Regions from separate parts of the Thermus sp. KWY1 genome, predicted to be linked through region 2. Evidence: riboswitches for the same ligand, from Rfam matches in the RefSeq annotation. Region 2 holds a riboswitch; the other holds the start of a gene.
The links. A riboswitch is a leader RNA that binds a small molecule or an ion and turns the genes downstream of it on or off. The one in region 2 is predicted to bind thiamine pyrophosphate.
Positions count from the first base shown of each region.

Region 1: it holds a riboswitch for thiamine pyrophosphate, as region 2 does, so the genes downstream of both, thiE (thiamine phosphate synthase) here and AC27GT_RS00915 (thiamine ABC transporter substrate-binding protein) in region 2, are expected to answer to the same signal.

Region 1 covers NZ_BAAJPG010000011.1:22,418-29,853, reverse strand. Annotated here, with positions in the region: gene thiC (phosphomethylpyrimidine synthase ThiC) at 1-910, opposite strand, end outside; gene AC27GT_RS03280 (NAD(P)/FAD-dependent oxidoreductase) at 913-1,848, opposite strand; gene AC27GT_RS03275 (thiazole synthase) at 1,845-2,630, opposite strand; gene thiS (sulfur carrier protein ThiS) at 2,631-2,825, opposite strand; gene thiE (thiamine phosphate synthase) at 2,812-3,432, opposite strand; TPP riboswitch at 3,527-3,636, opposite strand; gene AC27GT_RS03260 (nitrite/sulfite reductase) at 3,763-5,493, shown strand; gene AC27GT_RS03255 (uroporphyrinogen-III synthase) at 5,506-6,264, shown strand; gene AC27GT_RS03250 (precorrin-2 dehydrogenase/sirohydrochlorin ferrochelatase family protein) at 6,261-6,911, shown strand; gene AC27GT_RS03245 (phosphoadenylyl-sulfate reductase) at 6,899-7,436, shown strand, end outside.
Region 2 covers NZ_BAAJPG010000002.1:59,947-67,382, reverse strand. Annotated here, with positions in the region: gene AC27GT_RS00950 (ABC transporter ATP-binding protein) at 1-20, shown strand, start outside; gene AC27GT_RS00945 (FAD-binding oxidoreductase) at 99-1,475, shown strand; tRNA gene AC27GT_RS00940 (tRNA-Met) at 1,485-1,561, shown strand; gene AC27GT_RS00935 (4a-hydroxytetrahydrobiopterin dehydratase) at 1,613-1,852, shown strand; gene AC27GT_RS00930 (acyl-CoA thioesterase) at 1,865-2,224, shown strand; gene AC27GT_RS00925 (DNA-formamidopyrimidine glycosylase) at 2,230-3,027, shown strand; gene AC27GT_RS00920 (ABC transporter permease) at 3,024-4,505, opposite strand; gene AC27GT_RS00915 (thiamine ABC transporter substrate-binding protein) at 4,560-5,594, opposite strand; TPP riboswitch at 5,616-5,710, opposite strand; gene AC27GT_RS00910 (alpha/beta fold hydrolase) at 5,749-6,597, opposite strand; gene AC27GT_RS00905 (hypothetical protein) at 6,567-6,806, opposite strand; gene AC27GT_RS00900 (fuculose-1-phosphate aldolase) at 6,803-7,381, opposite strand; gene rpoC (DNA-directed RNA polymerase subunit beta') at 7,386-7,436, opposite strand, start outside.

The DNA of each region.
Region 1 (7,436 bases), on a different contig from region 2:
CAGCGGCGGTATCCACGGGAAGCATTCCCAGGATGTAGAAGGGAGCATGGCCCGTGAGCTTCTTCTGGATCTGCACGTTGGTGGCCACCTCGTTCAAAGGAATGTGGCCCGGTCCTTCCACCATAGCCTGCACCCCTGCCCGGCGGGCCCTTTCCACCAACTCCCCGATGGTGAGGAGCTCGGCGATCTGGGCCCGGTCGGTGCTGTCCGCCAGGGACCCTGGCCTGAGGCCGTCGCCCAAAGAGAGGGTCATGTCGTAGGTGCGGGCGATGTCCAGGAGGTCGTCAAAGCGGGCGTAAAGGGGGTTCTCCTCTCCCCGGTGGAGCATCCAGGCGGCGAGAAGCCCTCCACCCCGGCTCACAATCCCCGTGGTCCGGGAGGAATTCCGGTAAACCTCCAGGTTCTTCAGGGTAACCCCCACGTGCACGGTGATGTAGTCCACCCCCTGCCGCCCGTGTTCCTCTATGACCTCGAAAAGCTCGTCCGCGGACATGTCGAAGAAGCTCTTCCGCTTGGCGGCGCGGAACTCCGCCTCATAGATGGGCACGGTGCCCAAAGGAACGGTGGCCACCTCGAGGATTCTTTCCCGGATGGCCTTCAAGTCCCCCCCTGTGGAGAGATCCATGATGGTGTCCGCCCCGTACTGGATGGCCACCCTGGCCTTTTCCACCTCCTCCTCGAGGTTGACGTAGTCGTAGGAAGTACCCAGGTTGGCGTTCACCTTCACGCTGAGCCCTTCCCCGATCCCCTTGAAGTCCCGAAGGGTGCGGTGGTTGGGGTTCCTGGGAATCACGACCCGCCCCGACGCCACCCCTTCCCGCACATACTCAGGGGAAACCCCCTCCTTCTCCGCCACGTAAGCCATCTCCTCGGTCACGATGCCCTTCCTTGCCGCTTCCAGCTGGGTCATAGCTACACCCCCAAAAGCTCGAGAATCCTCTTCGCCGTCCACGGGGCCAGGAGGACGCCGTTCCTTCCATGGCCCATCGCAGCCAGCACTCCCCTTTCCACCTCACCCACGAAAAGCTCTCCCACCGGCCTGTACCCCCAAAGGGCCTCCCGGAACCTGGCCCCTGCCAGCAGGGGAAAGCGCTCGTGGGCGTAGTCGGAAAGCCACCTTAGGCCGAATAGATCCACTCCCTGAGCCCATCCCTCTCGCTGGGTGGCCCCCACGAATACCCCACCCTCCCGGGGAAGGAGGTACCCTTCCCCAGCGAAGAGGGGGGCAGGAGGAGCCGGGCCCTCGAGGACCAAGGCCTCCCCCTTCAGGGGCCGGACCCCAAGGCCAAATCGGCTACCCCAGGCGCCCACGGCCAGGAGGACGAACCGGGCCTGGGCGGTAAAGGGCTCCTCTAGCCTGCGCCCCCGCACTCCCCCTTCCTTCACCTCCTCCACCTCGGCTTGCAGGAAAGGGGTTTCCATGACCTCCAAGGCTTTCAGTAAGGCCTCGCGGAGGGCCCTGGGATGGACATACCCCCCAGGGAAGGTACGCGCTCCCCTTCCACCGCGAACCGGGTAGGACAAGGACTCCTGGGCCTCCCAGGCCTCCTTTTCCACCTCGGACAGGGCCACCACCTGGGTGCCGCTAAACCCCGCCTCCACCTTCCATCCCTTGGCGGCAAGCTCCTCGAGGAGGCCTGGATAGTACTCTAGGCCGAAAAGGGCCGCCTCCAAAACCTCCCCGGAAAGCCCCTCGGGATAAGGAGCCAGCATCCCCGCACTGGCCAGGGTAGCCGCTCCCTCCTTACCGGCATCTAGGAGGAGGACGGAAAGCCCCCGCTTCCTGAGCTCGTAGGCGGCGAGGGTTCCGATAATCCCCGCCCCCACCACCGCCACCTCTACCCTCACGGCTTAGGACCTCCCAAAGGGATGCCCTCCATGGGGCTCGAGGGGCTCGCCACCTCCCGGGGTCGCATGGGGCCGGCCAAAAAGGCTTTCCTCCCCGCCTCCACAGCCAAACGAAAGGCCTCAGCCATGGCCACGGGATCTTGGGCCTCGGCAATGGCGGTGTTCACCAGCACGGCGTCCAAACCCATCTCCATCACCTCCGCTGCATGGGAAGGGAGGCCAAGCCCTGCATCCACCACCACCGGGGGCAGTGAGGTCTTCTCCCGGGCGAAGAGCTCCAAAAGGGCCCGGGTCTTCACCCCCCAGCCGGAGCCGATGGGGGCCGCCAGGGGCATCACCGTAGCCGTGCCCTGCTCCGAAAGCTTCTTGGCCAGGACGAGGTCAGGACCGATGTAGGGCAGGACCAGGAAGCCCTCGTCCATGAGCATCCTCGCCGCCCTCAGGGTCTCCACGGGATCGGGGAGGAGATAGGTGGGGTCAGGGATCACCTCCAGCTTCACCCACCTCTCCCCGGTGAGGACCCGGCCCAGCCGGGCTATCCTCAACGCTTCCTCCGCCGTCCTGGCACCTGCTGTGTTGGGCAGGAGGCGCACGCCCTCTAAGGTCTCGAGGAGACCCACATGCCCGGGCATCCTGGCCTCCACCCGGCGGATGGCCACGGTGACCACCTCGGCCCCCGCAGCCTTTATGGCCTCTCGCATCACCCCGAAGTCCCGGAACTTGCCCGAGCCCAGGATAAGACGGCTTTTAAGCTCTATGTCCCCGACCTTCCAGGTGTCCATCTAGCCTCCTTGCATGAGGGTGACCACCTCCACCACATCCCCCTCCTTCAGGACGTGATGAGGAAGCTCCCGCCCCGGGTAGGCCTCCTCGTTGAGGAGGACCGCCACCCGGGAAAGATCCACGTCCAGCTGCTCCAGAACCTCCCTGAGCGTCTTGCCCTCGAGGGGCTTAGCCTCCCCGTTAAGCCACACCATAAAGCCGCTCCCTGAATGCCTGGGCCGCCCGCTCGGGGTTCTCAGCGTCCAGGATGGCGCGGACCACCACAACTCGGCGCGCCCCGGCCTCCAAAACCTCCCCCAGGTTCTCCAGGGTGATGCCGCCGATGGCGTACCAGGGCCTCTCCCCCAGGTTCTCCCGGGCCCAGCGCACATAGCCCAGGCCCGCGGCCTGCCTCCCCGGCTTGGTGGGGGTTTCCCACACAGGGCCTATGGAGAGGTAGTCCACGCCTTCCTCGAGGGCTCTTAGGGCCTGTTCGGGAGCGTGGGTAGAGCGGCCCACCATCCCCTGAAAGAAGCGCCGGGCCTCCGCGGGCGTCAGGTCCCCCTGGCCAAGGTGCACCCCATCCGCTCCCAGAAGGGCCGCCAGGTCCGGCCGGTCGTTGAGGAAGAAGGGCACCCCATACCGTCGGGCCAGGGCCAGCATCCTCTCCCCCAGGTCCAGGATGGGCCTCGCCTCCCAGTCCTTGGCCCGAAGCTGCAACACCTCCACCCCACCCGCCAGGGCCCGTTCCGTCCGATCCAGCACCTCCGCCATGGACCAACCGGGCCTCGGGGTCACCACCAGATAGAGCCTTCCCAGCAAGCTTTCACCTCCCCAGCGCATGTGCCCTACGGGTAAAGCCTCAAGCGGGTATCCAAGGCCCACGCGGCCTGGGGAGAGGTCGGTTTGTAAGGGGATTCTTCCGCATAGGCTTCCCTCCGCCGGCATTACCCGGATCAGGTTCTAAGGGTTGCTGGGAGAAACCCAGCTCTCAGCCCCTCCATTGGGGCACCCCTAGCCTGTCCCTTCCACTATAGCATGCGGGGCTCTCGAAAACCCGACCTGGGGAACAGGGCATATACCCTTGACTTTCATACACTCAATGGTATACTATGCCGGGCAATCCCCCGGGGAGGGGGGAAAGGAGGCGGAATGGCAGGACTCAGCGTGGAGGCCGAAGCCGAAATCCAGTATCTGGAGGCCATGATTGCCCGCCTCGAGGCGGGGGAGGAAGACCCCGAGGACTTCCGGGTCTACCGCCTGAAAAACGGCATCTACGGCATTCGGGGAAGGCCAGAGCACCACATGGTGCGCATCAAACTCCCCGTGGGCCGGGTAAGCCCAGAGGCCCTAAGGGTTCTGGCAGAGGTGGCGGAGCGGTATGCAGAAAACCGTCTGGCCCACGTAACCACCCGGCAGGCGGTACAGCTCCACCACGTGCACCGAAGGGACGTACCCCACGTCCTCCGGGCTGTAAACAGGGTAGGCCTCACTACCCGCGAGGCCTGCGGCCACTCCATCCGAGCCATCACCTGCTGCCCGTACGCCGGAGTTTCCGCTGAGGAGCCCTTTGACGTGACTCCCTACGCCGAGGCCGCCTACCGCTACTTCCTCCGTCACCCCGTGGGGCAGAACCTGCCCCGCAAATTCAAGATTGCCTTTGAGGGGTGCGCCACAGACCATGCCCGTACCCCCATTCACGACATCGGGGTGGTGGCCGCGGTGGAGGGGGGCAAAAGGGGCTTCCGCCTTTATGTGGGCGGGGGCTTGGGAGCGGCTCCCATGAGCGCGGAACTTTTGGAACCCTTTACCCCAGAAGAGGACCTCCTCCCCACCATGCTGGCCATCATCCGCCTCTTTGACCGCCACGGTAACCGCAAGGTCCTAACCCAAGCCCGGCTCAAGTTTCTGGTAAAGAAGTGGGGAATTGCCGCCTTCCGCGAGGCGGTAAGGGAGGAAAGGCGGATCGTGAAGCTCACCGCAAGCGGTGAGGACCTAAAGGCCTGGCAACCTCCCCAGGACCTCCCACCCCCAAGCCTTCCCTCCCCTCCCAGGAAGCCCTTCTCCTTCGCTCCCGGGTTTGATGCCTGGCGCCGCACCAACCTCTTTCGTCAAAAGCAAGAGGGCTACTACACCGTGGCCGTGCGCCTTCCCCTTGGGGATATCACCCCGGAAGGGCTCAGGGCGCTGGCGGATATCGCCGAAACCTACGCTGGAGAAATAAGGAGTGCCATCAGCCAGAACTTACTCCTTCGCTTCGTGCCCGAGGACGCTTTGGGTGGGCTTTACGAAGCCCTGTTGCGGGTGGGCCTGGCCCATCCTGAGGCCCACACCATCCTGGACATAACCCGCTGCCCTGGAGCTGACACCTGCAACCTGGCCATCACCCGCTCCCGGGGACTGGCGCAGGCCCTGGAAGCGCACCTCCACACCCTTCCTCTGACCCATGATCCAGCGGTGCGGTCCATTAGCATCAAGATCTCCGGTTGCCCCAACTCCTGCGGTCAACACCACATAGCTGATATCGGCCTTTACGGCTCAAGCCGTAAGGTAGGGGAAAACGAAGTTCCTCACTACACCCTCCTCCTGGGGGGGCGCACCCGGGAGGGGGAGGCCCGTTTTGGCCAAGTAGTGGCTCGGATTCCTGCCCGGCGCACTCCTGAGGCGGTGGAAAGGATCCTGAAGCGCTACCAGGAGGAACGGGAGCAGGGCGAAAGTTTCCAGGCTTATTTGGACCGGGTGGGGGCCGCCTCCTTCAAGCCCCTTCTCGAGGACCTCCAGACTATTCCTTCCTATGAGGAAGCCCCAGAGTACTACCAGGACCTGGGGGCGGAAGGGGAAACCTTCCGGGTGCAGCTAGGCCGTGGGGAGTGCGCGGTGTAAGGGAGGTTGGGGATGCGCATCGCCTATGCCGGTCTCAGAAGGAGGGAAGAGTTCAAATCCCTGGCCACAAAGCTAGGCTTAATCCCCCTCCTTCTCCCTGTTCAGGCCACGGAAAAGGTACCCGTTCCCGAATACCAGGGCCATCTCCGGCGGCTGGGAGAAGGGGTGGATCTCTTCGTGGCCACCACCGGGATAGGGGTAAGGGAGCTTTTGGAAGCCGGGCGGGTTTTGGAACTAGACCTGAAGGGGAGCCTGGAGAAAGCCCTCCGCTTGTTCCGGGGGACCAAGGCCGCCCGGGTACTCAGGGACCTAGGGCTTGCCCCTCATGGGATAGGAGACGGGACCACGCCAAGCCTCCTGCCTCTCCTACCCCAAGGGCCTGGAGTGGCCGCCCTCCAGCTTTACGGCAAGCCCCTACCCCTCCTGGAACAGGCCTTGGAGGAAAGGGGCTATGAGGTTCTCCCCCTCATGCCTTACCGCCACCTGCCGGACCCTGAGCGGATCCGCCTTCTGGAGGAGACCATTTTGGCCAAAGAGGTGGAAGCGGTAGCCTTTGTAGCCGCCATCCAGGTGGAGTTCCTGTTTGAGGGAGCCCGGAACCCCTCGGAGTTGAGGAAAACCTTCCAGCACGAGGTAAAGGCCCTGGCCGTGGGCCGGGTTACCGCGGATGCCTTAAGGGAGTGGGGGGTGCAGCCCTTCTACGTGGATGAGCAGGAGCGGCTAGGAAGCATGCTCCAGGGCTTCTTACGCCTGTACCGGGGGGTGGCATGACCTACTTTCCCCTCATGCTGAACCTGAGGGACAGGCCGGTTCTCCTAATCGCCGGCGGCCCGGAGACGGGGGCCAAGCTCCAAGCCCTCTTGGAGGCCCAGGCCCAGGTTACCGTCCTGGCCGAGGAGGACCATTGGAATCTGGCAGACTTGGCCAAGGAGGGAAGGATCCGCTGGCTTCCCCGAGGTTATCGGGAAGGGGACCTCGAGGGCTTCTTCCTGGTGGTGAGCCATCCCCGGGACAAGGGGATCCATCCCCAGGTAAAGGCAGAAGCGGAAAGGCGAAGAGTGTTTTTGGTGGCGGTGGACGACCCGGAAAACGCCACCGCCATCCTCCCCGCCGTGGTGCGAAGGGGGGAGTTGGTGGTGGCCCTTTCCACCTCTGGGGCTGCCCCTGCCTTGGCGGTGCGCCTAAAGGAGCGTTTTCTTCGGCTTTTGGGTCCAGAGTACGGGGAACTTGTAGCCTATCTGCGCCGCCTTAGGCCACGGATAGCGGAGATCCCCTGCTTCGAAGAGCGCAAGCGGCTTTGGTACCGCCTAGTGGATTTGGCCTTAGAGGAACTTGACCTGGATCCGGAGGCCGGCCTGACCAGGGCCAAGGAAAAGGTAGAGGAAGTGCTTGCGGAGGTCCAGCCATGGACAAGGTAACAAGCGCCAAGGCCCTTATCCGGGACGCCCTAGCAGAAGGCCAAAGGCCCTGCTTCACGTGCAGTTTCCAAGCAGAGGACGTGGTGGTGCTCCATCTCCTCTTGGAGGAGAAACCCGACATCCCCGTCCTCTTCCTGGACACCGGTTACCACTTCCCGGAGGTCTACGCCTACCGGGATGCCCTAAAGGAGAAGCTTGGCTTCCAGCTCATCAACCTCTCCCCAAGCCTTTCCCGGGAGGAGCAGGAACGCCTCTACGGGAAGCTCTACGAGACCGACCCCACCCGCTGCTGCCAGATCCGCAAGGTGGACCCGCTATTCCGGGCCCTCGAGGACTACGACACCTGGTTCACAGGGCTTAGACGGGAGCAGTCCCCCACCCGGGTCCACCTGAAGCCCCGGGAGGAAGCCATCCTAGAAAGCGGCCACCGCCTCATCAAGGTGAACCCCCTTTACGATTGGACCCTGAAGGAGGTCTTCCTCTACCTGGCTGTGGCCGATCTTCCCCACCTTCCCCTTTATGACC
Region 2 (7,436 bases):
CCCAACTTTACGAAACCTGAGGGGATCTTGACCGGGGTGAGGCTTCCCCTTCCCCCTGGGCGCGGTCCCCTTCCTGGGCAAGGCGTAAACTCAAAGGCATGGACAAGCTGGAAGCCCTAAAGCGCCTCTTCCCGGGGAAGGTGGACCTCTCGGAAAGCGAGCGCCTGCGCCACGGGAAGGACGAGGGCTACCCCGAGGCGAGGCCCGTTCTGGCCGTGGTCTACCCCGAGGGGGTAGAGGACGTGCAGAAGGCCCTCCAGTGGGCCCGGGCGTGGGGCGTGGCCGTGATCCCCTTCGGGGCGGGGACGAGCCTCGAGGGCCACCTCTACCCGGTGCAGGAGGCCATCAGCCTAGACCTGAGCCGCATGAACCGCATCCTGGAGGTGCGCCCCCAGGACTTCCTCTGCGTGGTGGAACCGGGGGTGACCCGCAAGGCCCTCAACGAGGCCCTGAAGGGCACGGGCCTCTTCTTCCCCGTGGATCCGGGGGCCGACGCCACCTTGGGGGGCATGGCCGCCACCAACGCCAGCGGCACCACCACGGTGCGCTACGGGGGGATGCGGGCCAACATCCTCGCCCTGCAGGTGGTCCTGGCCAACGGGGAGGTGCTGGAGCTGGGGCGCCCGGTGCGCAAGACCAGCGCCGGCTACGACCTGAAGGACCTCTTCATCGGCTCCGAGGGCACCCTGGGGGTCATCACCCGCCTCACCTTGCGCCTCCACCCCCTGCCGGAACACGTGCACACCCTGCGGGTCTTCTTCCCCGGGGTGGAGGAGGCGGCGGAGGCCAGCTACAAGGTAATGGCCAGCGGGCTTCCCGTGGCCCGGCTGGAGCTACTCGACGAACTGGCCCTAAGGGCCCTAAACCGCTACCTTCAGGCGGGCTTCCCGGAGCGCCCGGCCCTCTTTCTGGAGTTCCACTCCTCCACCCGGGAGGCCCTGGAGGCGGAAAGCGCCCTGGCCCTGGAGATCATGCGGGAGGCAGGGGCCTTGAAGGTGGAGGCCGCCAAGACCGAAGAGGAGCGCAGGCGCCAGTGGGAAGCCCGCCACCAGGCCTACTGGGCCCTGGTGCACCTCTTCCCCGGCCATCGCTTCGTGATCACCGACGTGGCCGTCCCCCTTTCCCGTCTACCGGAGATGGTGCGCTACGCCCAAGGGCTTCTTGAGGAAATGGGCCTTACCGGAAACATCCTGGGCCACGTGGGGGATGGGAACTTCCACACCCTGGTCCCCATCCTGCCCCAGGACTACCCCAAGGCGGAGGCCTACGCCGCGGCCCTGGTGCGAAAAGCCTTGGAGTTGGGAGGCACCTGCACCGCTGAGCACGGGGTAGGCCTGAGGAAGAAGAAGTATCTACCCTTAGAACACGGGGCTGCTCTGGAATTGATGCGAAAACTAAAGGACCTCCTTGACCCCGAGGGGTTCCTGAACCCGGGCAAGGTGCTTGACACACCCCCTTCTTCCCGCTATAGTTAAGGATGGCGACGCGGGGTGGAGCAGCCTGGTAGCTCGTCGGGCTCATAACCCGAAGGTCGCGGGTTCAAATCCCGCCCCCGCAACCAAACCAAACCCCGGGCACACGGGTGCCCGGGGTTTTCCCTTACCCTTAAGGCATGGACTGGGAAACCCGGCAAAACCCCGAGCGCCTGGTCAAAACCTTCCGCTTTGCCAACTTCCAGGAGGCGATGGTCTTCGCCAACAGGGTGGCCGAGTTGGCCGAGGCCAAGGGCCACCACCCCCGCCTCACCGTGGAGTGGGGACGGGTCACGGTGGAGTGGTGGACCCATAGCGCCGGTGGCATCACCGAGAAAGACCGGGAGATGGCCCGCCTCACTGACCTTCTCCTGGGGTAGCCTGGGAAAGGTATGGAGGCACGCACCTTAGAGCTCGTCTTCCCCGAGCACACCAATCCCCTGGGGGCTGCCTTTGGCGGCTTCGTGCTGGGCCTTATGGACAAGGTGGGTTCCTACGCCGCCGCCCGCAGGGCAAGAAAGCCCGTGGTAACCGTGGCGGTGAGCAGCGTGGAGTTCAAGGTACCCATCCGTACCGGGGACCTCCTGGAGGTGGTGGCCAAGGTGGTACGGGTGGGGCGCACCTCCTTGACCGTGGAGGTGGAGGTCTATAAGGAGCACTTCGGCCAGGAAGATGGCCGCGTGCTGGCCACCAAGGGGGAACTCACCTACGTGGCGGTGAACGAGAAGGGCCAGCCCGTGCCCGTGGACTAGACCCCATGCCCGAGCTACCGGAGGTGGAAACCACGAGGAGGAAGCTTCTTCCCCTCTTTGTGGGCAAGAGGCTTCTCCAACTGGAACACCGGGATCCCAGGCGCTACCGCCACACGGAACGGGCGGAAGGCCAAAGGGTAGAGGGAATCCGGCGCCGGGGGAAGTTCCTCCTCTTCGCCCTCACGGAAGGGTGGGAGATGGTGGTCCACCTGGGGATGACGGGGGGCTTTCGCCTGGAAAGGAGCCCCCACACCCGGGTGGCCTTCCAGCTGGAGGACCGTGAGATCTTCTTCCACGACCCCCGGCGCTTTGGCCGCATCTGGGTGGTGAGGAAGGGGGATTACCAGAAGATCCCCCTTCTCCTTCAACTGGGCCCGGAGCCTCTTTCGGAAGATTTCCGGTTCCACGAGTTCTGGCTGGGGCTAAAGGGAAGCCAGAAGCCCCTCAAGGCCCTCCTTCTGGAACAGCGTCTGGCCGCCGGGGTGGGGAACATCTACGCCGATGAGGCCCTTTTTAGGGCCCGCCTTTCCCCTTTCCGCCGAGGGCGGGAGCTTACGGAGGCAGAAGCCCAAAGGCTTTTCCTGGCCCTTAAGGAGGTGCTGGCCGAGGCCGTGGCCTTAGGAGGAAGCACCCTTTCCGACCGCACCTACCAGCAGCCCGATGGCCTACCGGGAAGCTTCCAGATGCGCCACGCCGTCTACGGCCGCACAGGGCTTCCCTGCCCGGTTTGCGGCACACCCATCGCCAAAAGAGTGGTGGCGGGAAGAGGCACCCACTTCTGCCCCCGGTGCCAGGGATTCTAGCCCAGCCGCCCTCTTCCCCGGTCCAGGAGATAGAAGGCAAGCCCCGAGAGAAGGGCCAGAAGGGCGGCTATGGCCAAGGCCTCCCGGAAGGGAGCCTCCCCGGGTCGGCCCAGGCGCTCATAGATGGCCAGGGTCAGGGTGGTCCACTCGGGCCGCCAAAGCACCAGGGTGGCTCCAAACTCCCCCAAAATGGCCGCCAAGGCCAGGGCCAGCCCGGATTGCAAGGCGGGAAAGACCAGGGGGATCTCCACCCGCAAAAACGCCCGAAGGGGCGTGGCCCCCAGGACCCGGGCCGCCTCGAGGAGGCTTGGGGAAAGGCTTCTTAAGGCAGGCAGGAGGGCCCGGGCAAGGAGGGGGTAGGCCAGAAGGGCATAGGCGACAAGCAAAAGGACCAAGGAGCCCCGGAGGTTCGGGTAAGCCAAAAGGTAGCCGAGGCCCACGGCCACCGGGCTCAGCATGAGGGGGAAAAGCCCCAAGAGGTCCATGAGGGGGCTCCGGCGGGCTGCTGCGGCATAAGCCACTCCCAAAGGAAGCGCCAGGGCCAGGGCCAAGAGGGTGAAGCGGAGGCTATTCCCCAACGCCACGGAAAGGGGAGTGAAGTCCTCCGAGGCCCAGGCGGCGGCCAAGGCCCCTAGGTCCAGGCGCAGAAAAAGCCCCCACAAGGGGGCAAAAAGGAGGAGAAAAAGGACGCCTAGGCCCAGGGTATAGGCCCAAGGAGGAGGGGGAAGAAGCCCTCCGGGGGACAGGGGGTAAGGCCGGAGGCGCAGGTAGAGGGCCACGGCGAGGCCCAGGGTGAGGATCTCCAAAAGCATGAGGGCGCTGGCCTCGGGGAAGGCCAGGCGGTAGGCCAAAAGGGTGTAGACCTCCACCTCGAGGGTGGCGTACCGGGGCCCCCCCAGGAGGAGAGGAACCCCGAAGGCGGAAAAGGCGTAGATGAACACCAAAAGCCCCGCAGAACCCAAGGCGGGGAGGAGGAGGGGAAGCCCTACCCTTAGAAAAGCCCTGGGGCTCGAGGCCCCCAGGACCCGGGCCGCCTGCAAGGGGCCCTCCAGGTTCAAGGCCACCGGCAGGAGGATCCTGAGGGCAAGGCCCAGGTTGTAAAAAATGGCGGCCAGAAAAAGGATGGCCTTGGTGCCGTAAAGGTCCACCCCCAAAAGTCCCCTGGGGCCCAGGAGGGCTAAAAACCCCAGGGCCACCACCGGGGTGGGGAGGACGAAGGGCAAGGTGGAAAGAGCCAGGAAAACCCCCCTAAGGGGAAAGCGACGGCGGAAGAGGAAGGCCAGGGGCAGGGCCAGGGACAAGGTGAAGAGGGCGGAAAGAAGCCCATACTCCAGGCTCCAGAGGTAGCGCTCCCAGTAGTAGGGGTTCGCCAGGGCCCGGGCAAACCCCTCCCCTACCCCCAGGGCCAGGATGCGGAAAAGGGGGTAAAAGAGGGCTAAGCCCAGGAAGAGGAGGACGAAAAAGCCTCCGTAGGCCATCCTCCTAAGCCTAACCCCCAAGCTGCCCGGCACCTTCCCAGCCTGAGGGAGGCGCTACCGCCTGCCCTGGCGCACCGACTCGGGGCTTTGCCCCTGCAGGACCACCTTGGTCCACTCCTCAATCCAGCGCTCCCGGTTTTGGGCCATGGCCCTGGGGTCCATACGCACGCTCCCAAGGGGCTCAGGCGCGAAGCGGAAGACCTCGGGGAGCCTGGCATCCCGGCGGGCCGGGTACATCCACATCTCCGTGGGAAGGTTCTCCTGGACTGGCTTGGAAAGGAGCCAGTCCACCACCTTCCTGGCCCCCTCCAGGTTCTTGGTCCCCTTCAGGATCCCCACGAACTCCACCTGGAAGAAGGCCAGCTCGGGGAAGAGGTTCCCCGTGGGCGGCTCTTGGTACTTCCCCTCGGAATAGTAGACCTCGGCGGCGGGGCTGGTGGTGTAGGAGACCACCAGGGGCCTATCCCCCTTGTAAAGGGTGAAGTGGGTGTAGTAGGCCTCGCTCCAGCCCTTGGCCACCCGCACCCCTCCATCCCTGAGCTTGGCCCAGAAGTCCAGGTAGCCATCCTCGCCGAAGCGGGCCACCGTGGCCATGAGAAAGGCCAGGCCCGGGGAGCTGGTGGCGGGGTTTTGCACCACCAGAAGCCTGCCATACTCGGGCCGGGCAAGGTCGGCGGGGGACTTGGGCAAGGGACGGTCCTTGAAGTAAGCCCGGTCGTAGTTCAGGCTCACCCAACCGTAGTCCACGGGAAGGGCGCGGAAGGTAGGGTCCAGAAGCAAGGTGGCCTTCAGGTTTTGGATCTCGGGGCTACGGTAGGGCAAGAGGATATCCGCCTCGAGGGCCCGGGAGAGGAAGGTGTTGTCAAAGCCGTAAATCACGTCGGCGATGGGGGCTCCCTTGGTGAGGATGGCCCGGTTTAGGGTCTCCCCGGCATCCCCCCCTTTAAGGAAGCGAAGCTTCAGGCCGGTTTCCCGCTCAAACCGGGCGATGAGCCCCTTATCCAGGGAAAAGCTGCTGTGGGTGAGGACGGTGATCTCCTGGGCGAAGCCGAAGGCCAGAAGGACCAGCAGGGCAAGGATCCTCAACATAAAACCCCTCCTTGTCACCGGGAGGGGCCTTGGTCACCTTCCCTACGCCGGCATTACCCGGATCAGGTTCCAAGGGTATCTCTCAGCCCCATAAGAGGGCACCCCCGGTGACGCCCTGAGTTTACCACCCTTCCTGGCCCTGGAAGGGCATCCCTCACACCCTCCAGGGAGCCAGCAGGCCCTCGAGGACCTCCCGGAAGGTCTCGCCAAAAGCCTCCGGCTGGTCGATCCAGGGGTAGTGCCCGGCCCCGGGTATCACCCGGATGGGGGCTTTGAGGCGTTCCGCCACCTCCTCGGCATAGGGGTAGCTGGTGCCGTCCTTCTCCCCCACCACCAGGGCCACTGGCTTGCGGCTTGGGGAGAGGTAGGGAGTGTAGTCCAGCCGCCAGAGGCCGTTTTTCCAAAAGGCCAAGGCCGGGGTATCCGGCCCCAGGATGCCCGAGCCCTCCGCCACCCACTCGTACTCCAGTCGGCCATGGGGGGTGGGGAACATGAGGCGGTCGAAGAGGAGCTTGGGCTCCGCCTTCTCCAAGGCCGCCCTCAGGTTCGCCTCGGGGTCGGCCAAAGGTTCAAGCCCCGCCGCCTCCACAAGCCTTGCGGAAAGCCAGGGGAAGCTCACCCAGGGGGAAAGGAGCACCGCCCCCAGGACCTCCGGGTAGCGGCGGAGGAGCTCCAGGGCCACCAGGGCTCCGAAGCCGTGGGCCAGAAGATGAAACTGCTCCAGCCCCAGGGCCTCGGCCAGGGCCACGGTATCCTCCACCAGGGCATCTATGGTGAAAAGCCTGGGGTCCTGGGGAAGCTCCAGGCTCCGGCCGGAGCCCCGCTGGTCGAAGTAGATGACCCTGAACCCTTCCAGGTAGTCCTGAAGCCCTTCCCTGAGGGCGTAGGCGTTCCCCCCAGGCCCCCCGTGGAGGACCAGGAGGGCCGGGGCATGCTCGTCCCCCACGTCCTCCACGTAAAGCTCCGCCTCCCCTACGGGGATGTAGCCGATTTCTTCCCGCATCCCCTATAGACTACCCCATCCTCCAGGGCAAAGGCCCAAACCTTAACCCCGGGCAGGGCCCTGGCCTTGGCCATGGCTTCCTCCCCGGCGCCAAACACCTCCAAAAGCCAAATCCCTTCCCCCGCAAGAAGCCAGTAGGGATGGGGAAGCTCCCGGGCCAAGCCCAAAAGGGCCTCCTTTTCCTTGCCCTCCACAAAGAGTACCCTCATCCCTTCCCCCAAAGGCGGTAGTAGAAGAGGATCTCCGCGCTTTCCTCCAAGGCGGTGAGGAGGCTATAGGCCTCCAGAAGGGCTTCCTCCGGCTTCTCCTTAAGCCCTATGGCAAAGGCCCCGTGGCCCCTTAACAGGCAGGCTCGGTGCTCCTTAAGGCCCTCCGCCACGGCCAAAGCGGCCTCCAGGGTGGCGCTTGTGGTCTTGGGGGCAAGCACGGGAACCTCCTTCAGGTAGTACTGGCCCTCGAGGTCCAGGGGAACAATCCGGTCCAGGTGCAAGGAAAGAGCCACCGCCACCCGGGGATGGGCATGGACGATGGCCCGGGCCGGGGTCGCCCGGTACACCTCCCGGTGGATCACGCTCTCCACGCTGGCCCCTTCCGGGAAAGGGCCCTCGAGGGGCACCTCCACCAGGTCCTCGGGGGTCAGGCGGGCCTTCTGCACCCCGCTTTTGGTAATGAGAAAGCCCTCCTTGGTGCGCACGGAAAAGTTGCCCGCGGTGGCGGAGATGAGCCTCTGGTGGAAAAGATCCTCCCCCACCTGGCGAAAGGCCGAATAAAGCTTAGCCAGCATGGCATTAAGCCTGCTTGCCCGGCTGTTCCCGGCGAACCGGACGGCGCACCGCCGG